DNA from 4 places in the Pseudomonas danubii genome. Region 1 is predicted to be linked to each of the others. Evidence: predicted binding sites of a transcription regulator. Region 1 holds the regulator's gene; each other region holds the start of a gene.
The links. Region 1 encodes FliA, which starts transcription of late flagellar genes. Its sites were predicted from a motif close to CTAAAGTTTNNNNNNNNNNNGCCGNTAA; they were not measured.

Region 1 (4,340 bases):
GGCGGCGCTTGGCGCCGGCGCGGCAGGCACCGCGGCCACTGCTGACTCCAGTGCGTCCACGGCAAAGTTGCCCTTGCCATGCAACTGGTCCAGCAGGGCTTCGAATTCGTCATCGGTGATTTCGTCGCCCGCCGCGGCAGCACCAGCGGCAGCAGGAGGCGCTGCGGTGGCTACGGCATCGGGTGCGAACTGCCCCTTGCCATGCAGTTGGTCCAGCAGGGACTCAAACTCAGCATCGGTGATCTCGTCGCTGGCGGGCTCGCCCTCGGCCACCGGTGCGGCAGCAGGTGCGGCTTCGGCGTCGGCCTTGGCGGCATTCAGCGAGTCGAGCAAGAGTTCGAATTCGTTATCGGTGATGTCCCCTGACGGAGCCTGCGCTTCAGGCTCGACAACGGCTTCGGCCACTTCTTCAACCACCGGCGCTGCAGGTTCGGCACCGGCAGGCTCAGCCAGGCGCGCCAAGGCGGCCAGCAGCTCTGGTGTCGCGGCAGTAATTTCGGTGCGCTCACGGACCTGGCCAAACATGCCGTTCACCGCGTCCAGAGCCTCAAGCACCACGTCCATCAGTTCCGAGTCGACCCGCCGCTCACCCTTGCGCAGGATGTCGAAGACGTTCTCGGCGATGTGACAGCACTCCACCAGCTCATTGAGCTGGAGGAAGCCGGCGCCCCCTTTAACAGTGTGAAAACCGCGAAAAATTGCATTGAGCAAGTCCGCATCATCTGGCCGGCTTTCCAGCTCGACCAGTTGTTCGGACAGTTGCTCTAGAATCTCGCCGGCCTCAACCAGGAAATCCTGAAGGATCTCTTCATCGGCGCCGAAGCTCATTAATGGGTGCTCCTAGAATCCAAGGCTGGAAAGCAAATCGTCTACATCGTCCTGACCGGACATAACGTCTTCCCGTTTATCGGCATGAATCTGCGGACCTTCACCCTTGGCGAGATGTTTTTGCGGATCTTTTTCAGCGAGGATCGATTCACGGTCATGTTCGATGCCAGCGAAACGATCGACCTGACTGGCCATCAAGACGAGTTTGAGCAGATTGCTTTCGACTTCCGTGACCAACTGGGTCACACGCTTGATCACCTGACCGGTCAGGTCCTGGTAATCCTGCGCCAGCAGAATGTCGTTGAGGTGGCCCGAGACGGTGCGGGTTTCCTGCTCGCTACGCGTCAGAAAACTGTCGACCCGGCGTGCCAGTTCGCGAAACTCTTCAGCGCCGACCTCGCGCCGCATAAAGCGCCCCCAGTCTGCGCTCAAGGCCTGGGCTTCAGTGCTCAGGCCATTGACCAACGGAGTGCTGATCTCTACCAGATCCATGGTGCGGTTGGCGGCGGCTTCCGTGAGCCGGACCACATAGGACAGGCGCTCAGTGGCATCCGTGATCTGTGAAACTTCCTCGGCTTGCGGCATGTGCGGGTCAATCTGGAAATTGACGATCGCGCTATGCAGCTCGCGGGTGAGCTTGCCCACTTCCTGATACAGGCCGCGGTCACGGGTCTGATTGAGCTCATGGATCAATTGCACCGCTTCGCCAAACCTGCCCTTTTCAAGGCTTTCGACCAGTTCCAGCGCATGTTTTTTCAGGGTCGACTCAAAGTCGCCCAGTGAAGATTCGTTATGCTCCATAGCTCCCCCGTGGCGGAATGGCTACGTACATCAACCGATGCGTTCGAAGATCTTTTCGATCTTCTCTTTCAACGCCTGAGCCGTGAATGGTTTGACGACATAGCCGTTTACGCCGGCCTGGGCCGCTTCGATGATCTGCTCGCGCTTGGCTTCAGCAGTCACCATCAATACCGGCAGGTGCTTGAGTTTTTCATCGGCACGCACGTGGCGCAGCAGGTCGATACCGGTCATGCCCGGCATGTTCCAGTCCGTTACCAGAAAGTCGATGCTCCCGCTGTTGAGTACCGGAATGGCGGTAGTGCCATCGTCGGCCTCGACCGTGTTGGTGAAACCCAGATCACGCAACAGGTTTTTTATGATCCGCCGCATCGTTGAAAAGTCATCAACGATGAGGATTTTCATGTTCTTGTCCAATTCGACCTCCAAGCAGTCTTAAACGCATCCAGCACCTGAACGCGCCATTCAATCAATTCGGCATAACACACAACGACTGCATGGAGCACATACTGCAAGACCGGTGCAGCGCTTGCTTCACCGGTCCTGATCGCAGTGTCCCCACACTGCCTGTCAGCGCGCTCGCCACTCCCCCAAACGCCCCCGCAAGCGGGCTGCGCACTGGCTGTGTAACTGGCTGACCCGCGACTCGCTGACCCCCAGGACCTCACCGATTTCCTTGAGGTTCAGCTCTTCGTCGTAGTACAGCGCCAACACCAGTCGCTCGCGCTCCGGCAAATTGGCAATCGCATCCGCCAACGCAGCCTGGAAGCGTTCATCCTCCAGGTCCCGTGACGGCTCGAGATGAGCACTGGCGCCATCCTCATGCAGCCCTTCATGTTCGCCGTCCTGCAACAGATCGTCGAAACTGAACAGGCGACTGCCCAAGGTGTCGTTCAAAATCCCGTAATAATCGTCGAGACTCAATTGAAGTTCGGCCGCAACTTCGTGATCTTTAGCGTCGCGACCGGTTTTAGCTTCAATTGCGCGAATGGCATCACTGACCATGCGCGTATTACGGTGCACCGAACGCGGTGCCCAATCGCCTTTGCGAACCTCGTCGAGCATCGCCCCGCGGATACGGATACCCGCGTAGGTTTCGAAACTCGCCCCCTTGCTCGCGTCGTACTTGGTCGACACTTCGAGCAAACCGATCATTCCGGCCTGAATCAGGTCTTCCACCTGAACACTGGCCGGCAACCGCGCCAGCAGGTGATAGGCAATACGCTTGACCAGTGGCGCGTAGCGCTCGATCAATTCGTATTGGCTGTCACGTGCCGACTTCTTGTAGAGGTTGTAGCCGCTGGCAGTCATAGCACCGGTCCCGCTGTTTGATGCACTAGGCGCTCGACAAAAAACTCCAGATGCCCGCGTGGGTTCGCCGGCAACGGCCAGGTATCGACTTTTTGCGCGATGGCCTTGAACGCCAATGCACACTTCGAACGAGGAAAGGCTTCATAGACCGCACGCTGCTTTTGCACGGCCTTGCGTACGCTTTCGTCGTAGGGAACTGCGCCGACGTATTGTAAGGCCACGTCCAGGAAACGATCCGTGACCTTGGTCAATTTTGCAAACAGGTTGCGCCCTTCCTGAGGGCTCTGGGCCATGTTGGCCAAGACCCGGAAACGGTTCATGCCGTAGTCGCGGTTGAGCAACTTGATCAGCGCGTAGGCGTCGGTGATGGAGGTCGGTTCGTCGCAGACCACCAGCAACACTTCCTGGGCAGCGCGGACGAAACTGACTACCGAGTCACCAATGCCCGCAGCGGTGTCAATCACCAGCACATCGAGATTGTCGCCGATGTCGCTGAAGGCCTGGATCAGGCCCGCATGCTGGGCAGGACTCAGGTGCACCATGCTTTGGGTGCCCGAGGCGGCCGGAACGATGCGAATGCCGCCAGGCCCCTGGAGCAGCACGTCGCGCAGCTCACAGCGCCCTTCGATGACATCCGCCAGGGTGCGTTTGGGGGTCAGACCCAGTAGGACATCGACGTTGGCCAGTCCCAGATCGGCGTCCAGCAGCAAGACCCGCCGACCGAGCTCAGCCAGAGCCAGGGACAAGTTCACTGACACATTAGTCTTGCCGACGCCACCTTTGCCGCCGGTCACCGCAATCACCTGTACGGGATGCATGCTGCCCATGTTCTTTCTTTACCTTGTCTTACTTAGACGGGGCCACATAACTGGCTGCGCGTTCACCATTGGAACAATGCATGGCAGACCATCGATGTAGATACACTGCAATCTATTCATGTCTACCTCAGCCGACCCGCTTGGTCGGGCTGTGATAGAGGTCAGCGAACATGTCGGCCATGGCTTCTTCGCTGGGTTCTTCCTGCATCTGCACACTGACAGCACGACTCACCAACTGGTGACGGCGAGGCAGATGCAAATCGTCGGGAATCCGTGGGCCATCGGTGAGATAGGCCACTGGCAATTCGTGACTGATGGCCAGGCTCAAGACCTCGCCAAGACTAGCTGTTTCATCCAGTTTCGTGAGGATGCAACCGGCCAGACCGCAGCGCTTGTAGCTGTGGTAGGCAGCCGTCAGCACCTGCTTCTGGCTGGTGGTGGCCAGCACCAGGTAATTCTTCGCCCGAATCCCACGACCGGCCAGGCTTTCCAGTTGCATGCGCAACGCCGGGTCGCTGGCTTGCAGGCCGGCGGTGTCGATCAACACCACGCGCTTGCGCAGCAGCGGGTCCAGGGCTTGAGCCA
Region 2 (4,340 bases), 3.1 Mb from region 1:
GGCCGACGCCAATCAGCGCGGGCTGGTGTTCAGCGGCTACATGATCGCCTCTTACCTGGGGCTGGTTCTGGGTCAGTTGATTCTGGTCATGCATCCCGCTTTGGGGCTGGAACTGTTGATGCTGGTGGCCCTGTGCTTTGCCCTGTGCCTGGTGCCGGTGGCCATGACCCGGCGTATTCACCCGGCGCCTCTGCATCCGGCGCCGATGGAGCCGCGCTTCTTTATCAAGCGAGTTCCCCAGTCACTGAGTACCGTGCTGGGATCGGGGTTGATCGTGGGTTCCTTCTATGGCCTTGCGCCGCTCTATGCGTCGCAGCAGGGCTTGAGTACCGAGCAGGTCGGTCTGTTCATGGGGAGCTGCATTTTTGCCGGTCTGGTGGTGCAGTGGCCATTGGGCTGGTTGTCCGATCGCTATGATCGGGCGTTGTTGATTCGCTGCTTCGCGCTGTTCCTGGCGGTGGTGGCCTTGCCTCTGGCGATCCTGCCGTCGGTCCCCCTGGAGATGCTCTTTGTCCTCGGGTTCCTTTGTTCCCTGGTGCAGTTCTGTCTCTATCCGTTGGCGGTGGCTTTCTCCAATGACCACGTGGAAAGTGATCGTCGGGTGTCGCTGACGGCGATGCTGCTGGTGACCTATGGCGTGGGGGCGAGCATCGGTCCGTTGGCGGCTGGGGTACTGATGAAGTTGTTCGGCAGTCAGATGCTGTATGCCTTCTTCAGTTTCTTTGCCCTGGTCCTGGTCTGGAGGATCCGGCCGAAGGCGGTGACCAATCTGCATCAGGTGGATGATGCGCCGTTGCATCACGTCGCCATGCCGGACAGCATGTCCAGCTCACCTCTGGTGGCGGCCCTCGATCCACGAGTGGATGAGCAGGTGGTGCAGGATCAGATGCAGACGCCCGCGCCGGACGCCGCGCCTGCAGCGGAGCCTGAGACGCCGCAAGCGTCGGATGAGGCGCTGCCCGATGAATGCGCTCGGGATCATTTAAGCGGGGCTCGGCCCTAGAAACGAAAAACGGGCAGTTGCCGCAAGGCACTGCCCGTTTTCATTGGTGCGTGGGGCTCAGAGATCGTCTTTGTCGAAGCGCCGCGCTTCACGCTGTAACTGATAGACGAAGCGCTCTACCTGACGCTGCACCAGGCCGCTCATGTTGTGAAAGCGTACGCCGGCAAAGGTGGTGTCGATACGTTCCTCGTGATGCAGGTAACGCAGTTCGACCGGGGCGGTCATGCTGCCGAAGGGCAGGGCGGCAATAAAGCGCTCGTACACCTGGCCCAGTTGCAGGCGCGAAGAGATATCGCCGTCGAAGCGCAACTTGCAGCCGGTAGCGGAAATATCCAGCAGCTTGCCGGTCAGAGGGGACTTGAGTTTTTCGCCGCTGAGTTCGATGTCGACCAGTTGCGCCAGCTTGAGTGCGGCGCGGAAGGCGTTGCGGCGCTGGTGGTAAACCACTTCGTCCGGCAGGGTGGCCCGGTAGCAGCGACCGCCATTGGACTCGTCGAGGGTCGGCAGGCCGTTGCTTTCCCAGGCGATGCGCACGCCTTCATGAAAGCCTTCAACACGAAATGGCTCGCCCGCCAGCATGAATCGCTCACCGTCGCGGGGGATCATTTCATCGAGGGCAATCATGTTGCTGTCGCGGTCCACTTCCACCAGATAGCTCTGGAAGCGCTGGCTGCGCTCATGGAAAGTGATGATCAGCGGGTCGTGGCTCTCTTGCAGCAGCCGCAGGTTGGAGGAAATTTCCAACGCAGTGGTGAACACCTTAGGTGGCTGCGGAGCATCTTCCGCGTTTGAGGCGTTGAACACGGTTCATCAATCTCCAGACAAAATACAACTACACGCAGGGTCTGGCATTTTGCCAGCATGTTTCACGGCTTGATAGCGCGCGCTCATTTTTGGGGCTTAAGCCTGACTGAGTGGGCGGGGCTTCGCAAGCATAGAGGTAGAGCCGCGGGCGTCATAAAGAGCTGGGGGTTCGCCGCCGTTGAGGATTTTCAGCTGGTTGGCGGTGGTGGCCTGTTGAATCTGGATCGAGCGGCCGTTGAGTTCGTTGGTGGCCTGGCAGTCGGCGAGCAACTGGGTCAGCAGGTTGCCCTGCTCGAGCAGTTGATCGCCCAGGCTGGAGTGACTGGCCAGTTCTTCGAGGCCTGCACGATTGCTCGGCAGGTTCAGGCTGGCAAGGATCTCTGTGCGCTTACGGCCATGCTGTTCCAGCAATATGACCAGGGCCTGCTTCTGCGCCAGGATATCCTCCAGCAGCGGCATGTCGCGGCCGTGCAGGGCAATGGATTCGGCTCTGAGCAGCTCCAGCAGTTGTTGAGCTGGAGCAAGGTCGTCATTGATCAGTTGCAGTAGATTGATGTCGTGCATGGCTGGCCTTGGGGATTAAGCGTCCAAAAGCCTGGCGCAAGCCTGTGGCTAGCGCTGGGCTTCGAAGTTGAGCAGTTTGCTGGCTACACGGTTGCTGTCGACCTTATAGCTGCCATCGGCAATGGCTTGCTTCAACTCGGCCACGCGGGCCTTGTCGACAGCAGGCTGATCGCGCAGCTTGTCGGTGATTTTCTGCAACTGTTGAGCCTCATTGCTGAGGTGTACCGATTCCCCGCTTTTGCTGGTCTCGGCTGCAGTCGTCAGCGCAGCGGATTTGCCGGCATCGCCGGTTTCCTTGCTGGCGCTGGTACGCGTACTGCCTGTCAGTGAGGGGGAGCTGTTTAAACGGCTGAAGTCGATGACCATGATGAAGAAAACCTCTGGGTATTTGGACGCTTGCCATGTTTTCGGCCATACCCTGAAAAACTTTAGGCTCGATTGTCGACGAGCCAGCGCAGGTATCTGCGACCCGTTATCGGCCACAGTTTAGGGAACGAGCGAGTCGAGCGCCAGTTATCTACATGGCCACTTCCACCTGCCCCGGCGCGGTGACGCGAGCCTTGATCACTCGTTGCGAGTTCAGGTTCTTGACCCTGATCTGCTCGCTCAGGCCGCCGTTGGACAGTGCCTCCCCCGGCATCCGCACGTTCAGGGTGCCGCTACGTGCCGAAATCACTACCTGATCGCCCTTGCGTACTACTTCAGCCTGTTCCAGGTGACCCAGAGTAACAAGCTGGTCGGCGACCATTGGTCGGACAAGTTTCTGACCAATGGCCTGGTCCACGGAAGTCAGGTAGCCCTGATTGTTCAGGCTGATATCTCTCTCGCGCAATACCACGTCTTCTGGCTCGATGATCCCGGTGCGTTTGAGTGGGCGCGAAGTGGTGACCACTTCGCGAAACAGTTTGACCTGGGCTGGCACGAACACCGTCCAGGGTGAGCCTCCCTCGCAGCGGACCTTGACCGTTACCCGCCCCAGTGGCTGTGCTGGACTTTCCAGGCTCGCTGTCAATTCCTTGTCGCAAGCAGGCATGCGCATACGCGGATCCAGCTGGTTGACTTGGATTTCGTAGCGTCCTTCCGTTTGACTGGTAGCCAGGTAGTCTTCTACCGTGAATTCAAGAAACCCTTGAGTGACGCCGATAAGTAGATCAGGCAGGGTGACCGAATCAGCAACGGCAGGGCCGCCAGGGTTTAGGATACATAGCGCCGACATCCCGCAAAGCAATGCGCGGTAGGGGGATGTCAGGCGTCGGAAAAATGTCGTTTTGGCGTTCATAACAGTTAAAAAGCAAGCGCCGTGCCGTTTAGTGATGAGCGTGCGTCGGATCTTAAAGCTTTGGGGAGTCTGGGCATGGCTGGTGTAATGGATTCGGTAAACCAGCGCACGCAATTGGTTGGGCAGAATCGCCTGGAGTTGCTGCTGTTCCGTCTGGACGGTGAGCAACTCTACGGGATCAACGTATTCAAGGTTCGCGAGGTGCTGCAATGCCCCAAGTTGACCCTGATGCCCAAATCCAACCCTGTGGTGTGCGGTGTCGCGAATATTCGAGGGGCGACCATTCCGATCCTGGATCTGGCAATGGCCACAGGTTCGGGGGGGTTGCAGGATCAGAGCAATCCGTTCGTCATTATCACTGAGTACAACACCAAGACTCAGGGGTTTTTGGTGCGCTCGGTGGAGCGTATCGTCAATATGAACTGGGAAGAGATCCATCCGCCGCCCAAGGGCACGGGGCGCGATCACTACCTGACGGCGGTGACTCGGGTGGACAACCAGTTGGTCGAGATCATCGACGTTGAAAAGGTTCTGGCGGAAGTCGCCCCCACCTCCGAGTCTATTTCGGTGGGCGTGGTTGACGTCGAGACTCAGCACAAGGCTGTTTCCTTGCGGGTGTTGACCGTTGACGACTCGTCAGTGGCGCGCAAGCAGGTTACTCGCTGCCTGCAGACTGTGGGTGTCGAGGTG
Region 3 (4,340 bases), 1.7 Mb from region 1:
TCTGGAGAAATACCCGCAGGTGCAGCTGGAGATGCTGTTGCTCAACCGCCGTGTCGACCTGGTGACCGAAGGCATAGATGTGGCCCTGCGAGTACGCGAGCAAGGCGACGAAGACCCTTTGTTGGTCACCCGGCGCCTGCGCCCGGCGCAGACGGCGATGGTCGCCTCCCCGGCCTTCCTGCGGGACAACCCGGTGACCCACCCGCAAGACCTGAGGCACCTGCCCATACTCGGCGCCCTGGAAGCCGACCGGCTGGTACACCTGCGGCTGCTGGATCAACAGGGCAACGCCTGCGACCTGGCCCTGGAGGCGCGCCTGGGCATCGATGACTTCATCGTCCGTCGCGCCTGCGCCCTCGCCGGCCTGGGCTGCACCGTGCTGCCGATGCTGTACTGCGAGGCCGAACTGGCCAGCGGTCAGCTGGTGCAACTGCTCCCCCAGTGGTCACTGCCCGGCGGCTGGCTGCAAGCGGTGTATCCTCACCGCCGGGGTGTGCTGCCGGCCGTGCGGGCCTGGATCGAACACCTGAGTGAATCCTTCGAACGTTGTGGAGAACGTGCCCTGTGAAAGCTGCATCCCTGAATGAAGAGCAAGTGGCGCAATTCTGCCTGGGCCTGCCAGGCGCGCGGGAAGACTACAAATGGGGCGGCGTGCGGGTGTTCTCGATTGCCGGCAACAAGATGTTTGCGCTGCAGAACCTGCGGGGCGAGTCCCTGGCCTTCAAGGTCGACCGGGAGCTGTTTCTTGGCTATGTCGACCGTCCGGGCATTGCCCCGGCGCCCTATCTGGCCCGGGCTCACTGGATCATCATGCACAGCCCCTACCCGCTGGGGGCCGATGAACTCAAAGCCCTGCTGCAAGCGTCCCATCAATTGGTGGTGAGCAAGCTGCCCAAGCGCACCCAGGTCGGCCTGCTGCTCTAGAACAGGCTCAGCAGACCGCTTTCCAGGAACAACCGATCAATCCAATAGACCTGATGCAAGGCCACGATCAGCCAGAACAGCGCCTGATAGGACACCTTGCGGGTCTTGTGCCGCAACAGTTGCTGAGCCAGCAAGGCACCGGGCCAGCCACCGGCCAGCTCCAGAGCGTGCAGGACCTTCTCCGGCGTGCGCTGCCCCTCGGCCCTGGCCCGGCGCTTGTCGTGCCAGTACAGCAGGAAGGTCAACAGGCTGACGGCGCCATAGGCGACCAGGGGGATGATCGAGATTGCTCGCCACCACAGGGACAACGAGCCGAACAACGGCAGTGCGCACAGCAGGCCCCATACCAGCAACTTGAGCTTCAGATTGTGGATGCGCGCGCCACTGCCGGCGCGCGGTTCGCTGCGGCCCGTCGTCACGGCTGGACCGCCGTCCAGTCGACCCAACCGAACTGCCAGGTCGCCAGGATCAGCAGGCCGAAGGCAATGCGATACCAGGCAAACGCCGCATAGCTGTGGCTGGCAATGAACTTCAGCAGGCCCTTGACCGCGATCATGGCGAAGATGAAGGCCGTGACGAAGCCGATGGCGAACACCGGAAAATCATCCGGCTGGAACAGGTCGCGGTACTTGTAGCCGGAGTACACCGCGGCCCCCACCATGGTGGGCATCGCCAGGAAGAACGAGAACTCGGTGGCGGTCTTGCGCGACAGGCCGAACAGCAACCCGCCAATGATGGTCGAGCCGGAACGCGAGGTCCCCGGGATCATTGCCAGGCATTGGGCGCAACCGACCTTGAGCGCGTCCTTCCAGGTAATGTCGTCCACCGTCTCGGCATGTACCTGATGCTGCCGGCGCTCGGCCCACAACATGATGATGCCGCCAACCACCAGGGCCGAAGCCACGGTGATGGGGTTGAACAGGTAAGCGTGAATCAGGTCGGCGAAGATCACCCCCAGCACCACCGCTGGCAGGAAAGCGATCAGCAGGTTGACGGTGAAGCGCTGGGCCTTGGGTTGGGTGGGCAAGCCCAGTACCACATCGAAGATCTTGCGCCGAAATTCCCAGACAACCGCAAGAATCGCCCCCAGTTGAATGATGATATTGAAGGCCATCGCCCGCTCGCCCCCGAAGTCGAGCAAGTCGGCGACGATGATCTGGTGCCCGGTACTGCTGATGGGTAAAAACTCGGTCAGGCCTTCGACAATCCCAAGTATCAATGCCTGCGCGGCGGTCCAAAAATCCATCAATCCCCCATAAGGCGATGCTCCAGGCATGCCTCTTTTTTAAGTATTCAAAGCCATTACTGCGACGAGCGTAGCCGAGTTTTCGGCGCCCATAAGATCAACACAAACCTATGAAAATTCTGTGAAAAATTCAGAAAGGTTCAGGTTTTGCGTGAAGGCGCCGAAATCCTAACAGACAGGCGCAAAATGCGCCTGTGGTGTTATTGGACTTCCGTAGGGTTGGCGCTCGAAGGCAGGCGTGCTTGGATGCTCACGGCCTTTTATGACAAGAACAAGAATCTGGAGTGACCGGATGATGAATAGCTTACGCAAGATGTCCATCAGTCAGCGTTTGTGGCTGATCCTGATCGTGGCGGTGCTGACCCTGGTGACCCTGGGCGTGATGATGCTCAAGCAGATTCATGGCGACCTGTACCAGGCCAAGGCGCAGAAGACCCAGCACGTGGTGCAGACCGCCGCCGGCGTGCTCACTTACTACCAGGGCCTGGAAGCCGCCGGCAGCATGAGCCGCGAACAGGCACAGAAACAGGCGCTGCAGGTGATTCGCGGGCTGCGCTACAACCAGAACGACTACTTCTGGATCAACGATCTGACGCCGGTCATGATCATGCACCCGGCCAACCCCAAGCTCGACGGACAGAACCTGGCGGCAGTCAAGGACCCGGACGGCTTCGAAGTGTTCAACGAAATGGTGGCCCTGGCCAAGTCCAAGGGCGCCGGCATGGTGGACTATCGCTGGCCCAAGCCCGGGGCCGAGCAGCCGGTGCAGAAGACCTCCTATATCCAGCTGTTCCAGCCCTGGGGCTGGATCATCGGCTCCGGGATCTACATCGATGACCTGCAACAGGAGTTCTATGCCCAGGTACTGCGGGCCTCCTCTGTCGGCCTGGTGATTGCCCTGCTGATGGCGGGCCTGGTGGTGCTGATCGTGCGCAGCATCGTCAGCCCGCTGCGCGAGACCGTGCACGCCATGGCCAATATCGCCAGCGGCGAAAGCGACCTGACCCGCAGCCTGGATACCCATGGCCAGGATGAAGTCACCGAGCTGGCCCGACACTTCAACGGTTTCACCGCCAAATTGCGTGGGGTCGTGACGCAGTTGCAGACCAGCGCCGCGGCCCTGGAACAGTCCTCCAACGAGCTGGGCAGCAACGCCGCCGAGGCCCAGGAGCGCAGCCAGCAACAGTCCCAGCAGATGGAACAGGTGGCCGCAGCCATCAGTCAGGTCACCAGTGGCGTTCAGGATGTTGCGAGAAATGCCGAGCATGCCGCCAGTGAAGTGCGCGAGGCCGAAGCCCAGGCCCAGCAAGGCCAGGTCAATATCGACGGCAGCCTGCAGCAGATCGATCAGCTGTCGAGCACCATCGATCAGGCGGTGGAAGTGATCCGCACCCTGGCGGCAGAAAGCACCCAGATCGGCACCGTACTGGAAGTGATCCGCTCCATTGCCGAACAGACCAATCTGCTGGCCCTGAACGCCGCCATCGAGGCGGCCCGGGCCGGGGAACAGGGTCGGGGTTTTGCCGTGGTGGCCGACGAGGTGCGCCTGCTGGCCCAGCGCACCCAGCAATCGACCGCAGAAATCCAGGGCATGATCGAGCGCTTGCAGAATCACTCGGAAGCGGCGGTCAAGGTGATTGGCGACAGCAGCCGCGCGTCGCAGTTGACCATCGAGCAGGCGGGCCTGGCCGGTACCAGCCTCAATGCCATCGGCCAGGCACTGCGTACCCTCAACGGCCTGAACGCCTCCATTGCCAGCGCCACCCTGCAACAGGCCCATGTGGTGGAAGACATCAACCACAACGTCGGCCAGGCGGCAGGCCTGTCCCAGGGCACCGCTCTGGCGGCCCAGCACTCCAGCGCCGCCAGCCGCCACCTCAAAGAGCTGTCGGAACAGCTCAATGGCCTGCTGCGTCAGTTCCGCGTCTGAGTCACTTCAGGGTCTGGGCCCCGGGCTGACGCCCAAGGCCCAGACTGGGTACAATCCGCCCCCTCCTCCACTTCCCCAAGGAACCGCCATGTCCGGGCTTGAACTGTTTGCCGCTGCGCTAGGCGTCATTGCCGTCTGGCTGACGGTTAAACAGAATCCCTGGTGCTGGCCCATCGGCCTGGTCATGGTGTTGCTCTACAGCTGGATCTTCTACGAGGTCAAACTCTATTCCGACATGCT
Region 4 (4,340 bases), 1.2 Mb from region 1:
GTCTGGCGCGCCGGCAATCAGGGCATCGGGGTGATCGTCGCGCAATTGCCGCGCAGCACCGAGCTGTGCCGACCGGACAGCCGTGGCCAGCTCAAGCCGGTGGCCGCCAACGTAGACATGATCGTGATCGTGTTTGCCCCCATGCCCGAACCCCACGCCAATCTTATCGACCGCTACCTGGTTGCCGCCGAGCACGCCGGGATTCGGCCGCTGCTGCTGCTGAACAAGGCCGACCTGATCGACGAGCAGAACGCTCCGGCACTCAACGCCTTGCTGGCAGTCTATCGCCAACTGGGCTATCCGCTGCTGGAAGTCTCGGCCCACCACGGCGACGGCATGGAGCAACTGCAAGGCTTGCTGGACGGACGCATCAGCGTATTCGTGGGGCAATCGGGGGTGGGCAAGTCATCCTTGGTGAACAGCCTGCTGCCGGAAGTCGAAACCCGAGTCGGCCCGCTGTCGGAATACTCCGGACAGGGCACCCACACCACCACGACCGCGCGACTGTTCCACTTCCCGGGCGGCGGCGAGCTGATCGACTCCCCCGGCATCCGCGAATTCGGCCTGGGGCATGTCAGCCGCGCCGATGTCGAAGCTGGCTTCATCGAGTTCAACGACTTGCTGGGTACCTGCCGCTTCCGCGACTGCAAGCACGATCGCGAGCCGGGTTGTGCATTGCTCAAGGCTTTGGAAGACGGGCGCATCCAGCAGCAACGGATGAACAGCTACCGCTCGATCCTCGCCAGCCTGCCAGACAGCGGCTACTGAGCCGAGCACCGTAGAAACAACAAGGCCGCGATCTTCGCGGCCTTGTTGTTTGTCACCTGACGGTTCCCGGCGCAGAAGCCGGAGCAACCGGCTTGGGAGCCGGCGCCTGGCCGGCCGATCCCTGCTCATCCATCTTCAATACGCCATCCTCGAAGATGTTCATGCGCTGGCGCACTTCATGAGCGGGCAACGGCTCGCTACCCGGCGGCAAGGCATTCGGGTCCGCCGCCGCACCCGGCACTTCACCTGGCGCCCCAGTACCCTGGTTGGGCGCAGGAGCGTTTGGATCCGTCTGCTCGCCTTCGATAGCGCGCTGGGCCTTCTTGGTCAGCACCACAATATCGATCCGCCGGTTGACCGGGTTGACCGGATTCTTGCGGTCGAACAGCGCAGAGGAGGCAAAGCCCACCACCCGCGCCACTTGCGGATCGGGATAACCGCCAGCCACCAGAGCCCGACGCGCAGCGTTGGCACGGTTGGCGGACAGTTCCCAGTTGCCGAATTCACCACTGCCGGCATAGGGCGTGGCATCGGTATGACCGCTGATGCTGATCTTGTTCGGCACCGCCTTGATGGTGTCGGCCATGGCCAGCAGGATGTCTTCGAAATACGGCTTCAGACGTGCGCTGCCAGAGTCGAACATCGGCCGGTTCTCGGCATCCATGATCTGGATCCGCAAGCCGTCCGGAGTGATTTCGAAGAGGATCTGGTCCTTGAACTTCTGCAGTTGGGGATTCTCTTCAACCTTGTTCTGCAACTCTTGTAGCAGCAGTTCGAGACGCTCGCGTTCCACCTGCTCGGCCATGCCCTCCACCTGATCGGCATCCACCGTGACCTTGTCCGGTTGCGGCTGGGACTTGATCTCGGGGTTTAGGGTGTTATCCGGCGCCAGTTCGGGAGAGCCACCCAGATCAATGATGTAGGGTGTGCCGCTTTCCGAGAAGCCGATCGGGTCCTTGAAGTAACCGGCGATGGCGATCTTCTGTTCCGGGGTTGCGGTGGACAAGAGCCACAGCACCAGGAAGAACGCCATCATCGCCGTGGCGAAGTCGGCGAAGGCGATTTTCCAAGCGCCCCCGTGATGCCCGCCAGCGAAGCGCTTGACGCGCTTGATGATAATCGGCTGATTATTTTCCATGACTTAGCGACCGCGAACCGCTTGTTCCAGCTCAGCGAAGCTAGGACGGTGCGCTGGGTACAGAACCTTGCGCCCGAACTCCACCGCCAGCGAAGGCGGCATGCCGGAAGCCGAAGCGACCAGGGACGCCTTGATGGCTTCGTAGACGTTCAGCTCTTCCTTCGCATCGTGCGCCAGGGAAGTGGCCAACGGACCAAAGAAACCATAGGCCGCGAGGATACCGAAGAAGGTCCCGACCAAGGCCGCACCTACGTGCAAGCCAATGGACGCCTGGTCGCCATCCCCCAGGGACGCCATGGTCACCACAATCCCCAATACCGCCGCCACGATACCGAAACCGGGCATGCCATCGGCGATCCCGGTGACTGCATGGGAGGGATGCTCAAGGTCTTCCTTGAGACTGAACAGTTCCATGTCGAACAACCCTTCCAGCTCGTGAGGAGCCATGTTGCCGGAGGACATGATGCGCAGGTAGTCACAGACAAAAGCGGTCATGCGCTCATCTTTGAGCACCGCAGGATACTTGGCGAAAATCGGACTGGCCGCAGCGTCCTCGATGTCACCCTCGATGGCCATCATGCCTTCGCGACGACTTTTGTTGAGGATCTCGTAGATCAGCCCCAGCACTTCTAGATAGAAGGTGTGAGTAAAGCGCGAACCGAACATACCCAACGACTTTTTGATGACATGCATCGTCATATAGCCTGGGTTGGCCTGGAGGAATGCGCCAAAGGCAGCACCACCAATGATCAAAACCTCGAAAGGCTGGATCAGTGCCGCGATTTTGCCGTGTGAAAGCACGTATCCGCCGAGCACGCTCGCGAATACGACGATGATGCCGATAATTTTAGCCATAGGTAGGAGAGTACTTACTGAGTCGGGTTCAAGGTCATATTCGGAAGTTCTTAAAACTCTTCTTCTACTTATCGGCAAAACTGCGCCAGACTATAGCCAGTTAAGGCGAAAAGCCAGTTTGGCCCGCTCTGGGCGTGTTCACAGCAGACGATGATTGCGCCCGACCATGTCTAATGAAACCAACGTCCCACATTCCCCGCCCACCTCTCTCGACGCCTGGGTAAAGCTCCTCAATGGCGTGCGCTTGCCCGTGCCGCAAGCCAGCCATGATCGAGTGTGCAAAGCCATCGCCAACAATCGCAGTTCGCTGCGGGACATTGCCGAACTGATGCAAAACAGCCCGGCGCTGGCCCTGAGCGTGATCCGCGAAGCCAACCGGCACTCCCACGGCAGCATGAGCGAACCGGCAGAAAACCTGGAGGTGGCGGTCAACCGCCTGGGACTCAAGCGCACCGAAGAACTGCTCGAACAACTGCCCACCCTGCCAGAGGAACAGATTCCGCAGGCTCTGCGTCAGTTGCAACTGATCAGCCAGCACGCCACCCAGCAAGCCAACGGTTTTTTCGCCGGGCGCCTGGCGCGACTGTGGCAGGACATTCACTGGGGCAGCCTGCTGTTTCTCTCGCCACTGTGGGCCATGGCCCTGGTCTACCCCAAGCTCGTGGAAGAGTGGGAACTGCGAGTCATCTATAAGCACGAGTCGGCTCGTCAGGTAGAAATGCAACTGTTCGGCGTTCGGCTGATGGAATTGTGCCAGGCCCTGGTCCATGCCTGGCACCTGCCAATCTGGGTGCGGCAGGGTTATCGCCTGCTGACCCAAGAGCAGCGTCAACTGGCCAAGGTCATGCTGATCGCCCGCGACAGCGAACATCCGCTGCGCCAGCAACAGCGCCTGGATGCCGATCCGGACCTGCAGCGCTGGCTGAACCAGCCAGCCAACTGCGTCCTGCTGGCCAACGGCCTGGCCCTGGCGGCGCAGCACTCCTGGAACAACGCTCATGGCCGGCGCTGGCAAAACCTCACCGGCCTGTATCTACAAATGCCGGTCGCCCAGGTCCAGCAACAGCTACACCAGCAGGCCGCAACCAGCGCTCGCAATGACAGCCAACCCGATCTCTGGCACCCGGCCCAGGCCCTGATCTGGCCCTGGGATGTCCGGCGCCTGCACAACGGTGAACAGCCGGCACCGGCTCCGACAGCCGAGGAGTTGGCCAAATGGCGCAAGCTCTGCAGCGAACTTCTACTGGAACCCAGCCCCTTCACCAATGCCGTGCACCTCACCAGCTTTGCCCGAGATGCCCTGGTGGCCTGCGGCATGCGTCGAGTGCTGTTACTGATGGTTGACCGCAGCCAGAGCCACCTGCGGGTACAGCAACTCTATGGTCTGCCCAAGGAAACAGCAGGGCTGACACTGCAGGCCAAACAGAGCACAGTCCTGCAACGTCTGCTGGAAAAATCTGCCCAGGTGCGCCTGACGCCGGCCAACAATGGGCAGTTCTCCGCCCACCTGCCAACCTCCCTGCGCCAGTTGTTTCGGGGCGAGCACCTGCTGATGCGCTCCCTGTCGTGCAACGGCCGG

Region 2: the regulator FliA is predicted to act here: its motif matches at 2,776-2,803, upstream of flgM (flagellar biosynthesis anti-sigma factor FlgM).
Region 3: the regulator FliA is predicted to act here: its motif matches at 2,310-2,337, upstream of PFZ56_RS21275 (methyl-accepting chemotaxis protein).
Region 4: the regulator FliA is predicted to act here: its motif matches at 2,830-2,857, upstream of motA (flagellar motor stator protein MotA).

Annotation. Positions count from the first base shown of each region.
Region 1 covers NZ_CP116502.1:3,059,190-3,063,529, reverse strand. Annotated here, with positions in the region: gene PFZ56_RS14205 (chemotaxis protein CheA) at 1-828, opposite strand, end outside; gene PFZ56_RS14200 (protein phosphatase CheZ) at 841-1,629, opposite strand; gene PFZ56_RS14195 (chemotaxis response regulator CheY) at 1,660-2,031, opposite strand; gene fliA (RNA polymerase sigma factor FliA) at 2,197-2,937, opposite strand; gene fleN (flagellar synthesis regulator FleN) at 2,934-3,764, opposite strand; gene flhF (flagellar biosynthesis protein FlhF) at 3,883-4,340, opposite strand, start outside.
Region 2 covers NZ_CP116502.1:6,191,394-6,195,733, reverse strand. Annotated here, with positions in the region: gene PFZ56_RS27795 (MFS transporter) at 1-1,003, shown strand, start outside; gene PFZ56_RS27790 (flagellar brake protein) at 1,061-1,807, opposite strand; gene PFZ56_RS27785 (flagella synthesis protein FlgN) at 1,904-2,371, opposite strand; gene flgM (flagellar biosynthesis anti-sigma factor FlgM) at 2,420-2,737, opposite strand; gene flgA (flagellar basal body P-ring formation chaperone FlgA) at 2,889-3,650, opposite strand; gene PFZ56_RS27770 (chemotaxis protein CheV) at 3,726-4,340, shown strand, end outside.
Region 3 covers NZ_CP116502.1:4,711,661-4,716,000, forward strand. Annotated here, with positions in the region: gene PFZ56_RS21255 (LysR substrate-binding domain-containing protein) at 1-568, shown strand, start outside; gene PFZ56_RS21260 (MmcQ/YjbR family DNA-binding protein) at 580-924, shown strand; gene PFZ56_RS21265 (DUF1294 domain-containing protein) at 921-1,343, opposite strand; gene PFZ56_RS21270 (undecaprenyl-diphosphate phosphatase) at 1,340-2,170, opposite strand; gene PFZ56_RS21275 (methyl-accepting chemotaxis protein) at 2,466-4,100, shown strand; gene pnuC (nicotinamide riboside transporter PnuC) at 4,189-4,340, shown strand, end outside.
Region 4 covers NZ_CP116502.1:1,856,547-1,860,886, reverse strand. Annotated here, with positions in the region: gene rsgA (small ribosomal subunit biogenesis GTPase RsgA) at 1-768, shown strand, start outside; gene motB (flagellar motor protein MotB) at 821-1,906, opposite strand; gene motA (flagellar motor stator protein MotA) at 1,910-2,761, opposite strand; gene PFZ56_RS08645 (HDOD domain-containing protein) at 2,928-4,340, shown strand, end outside.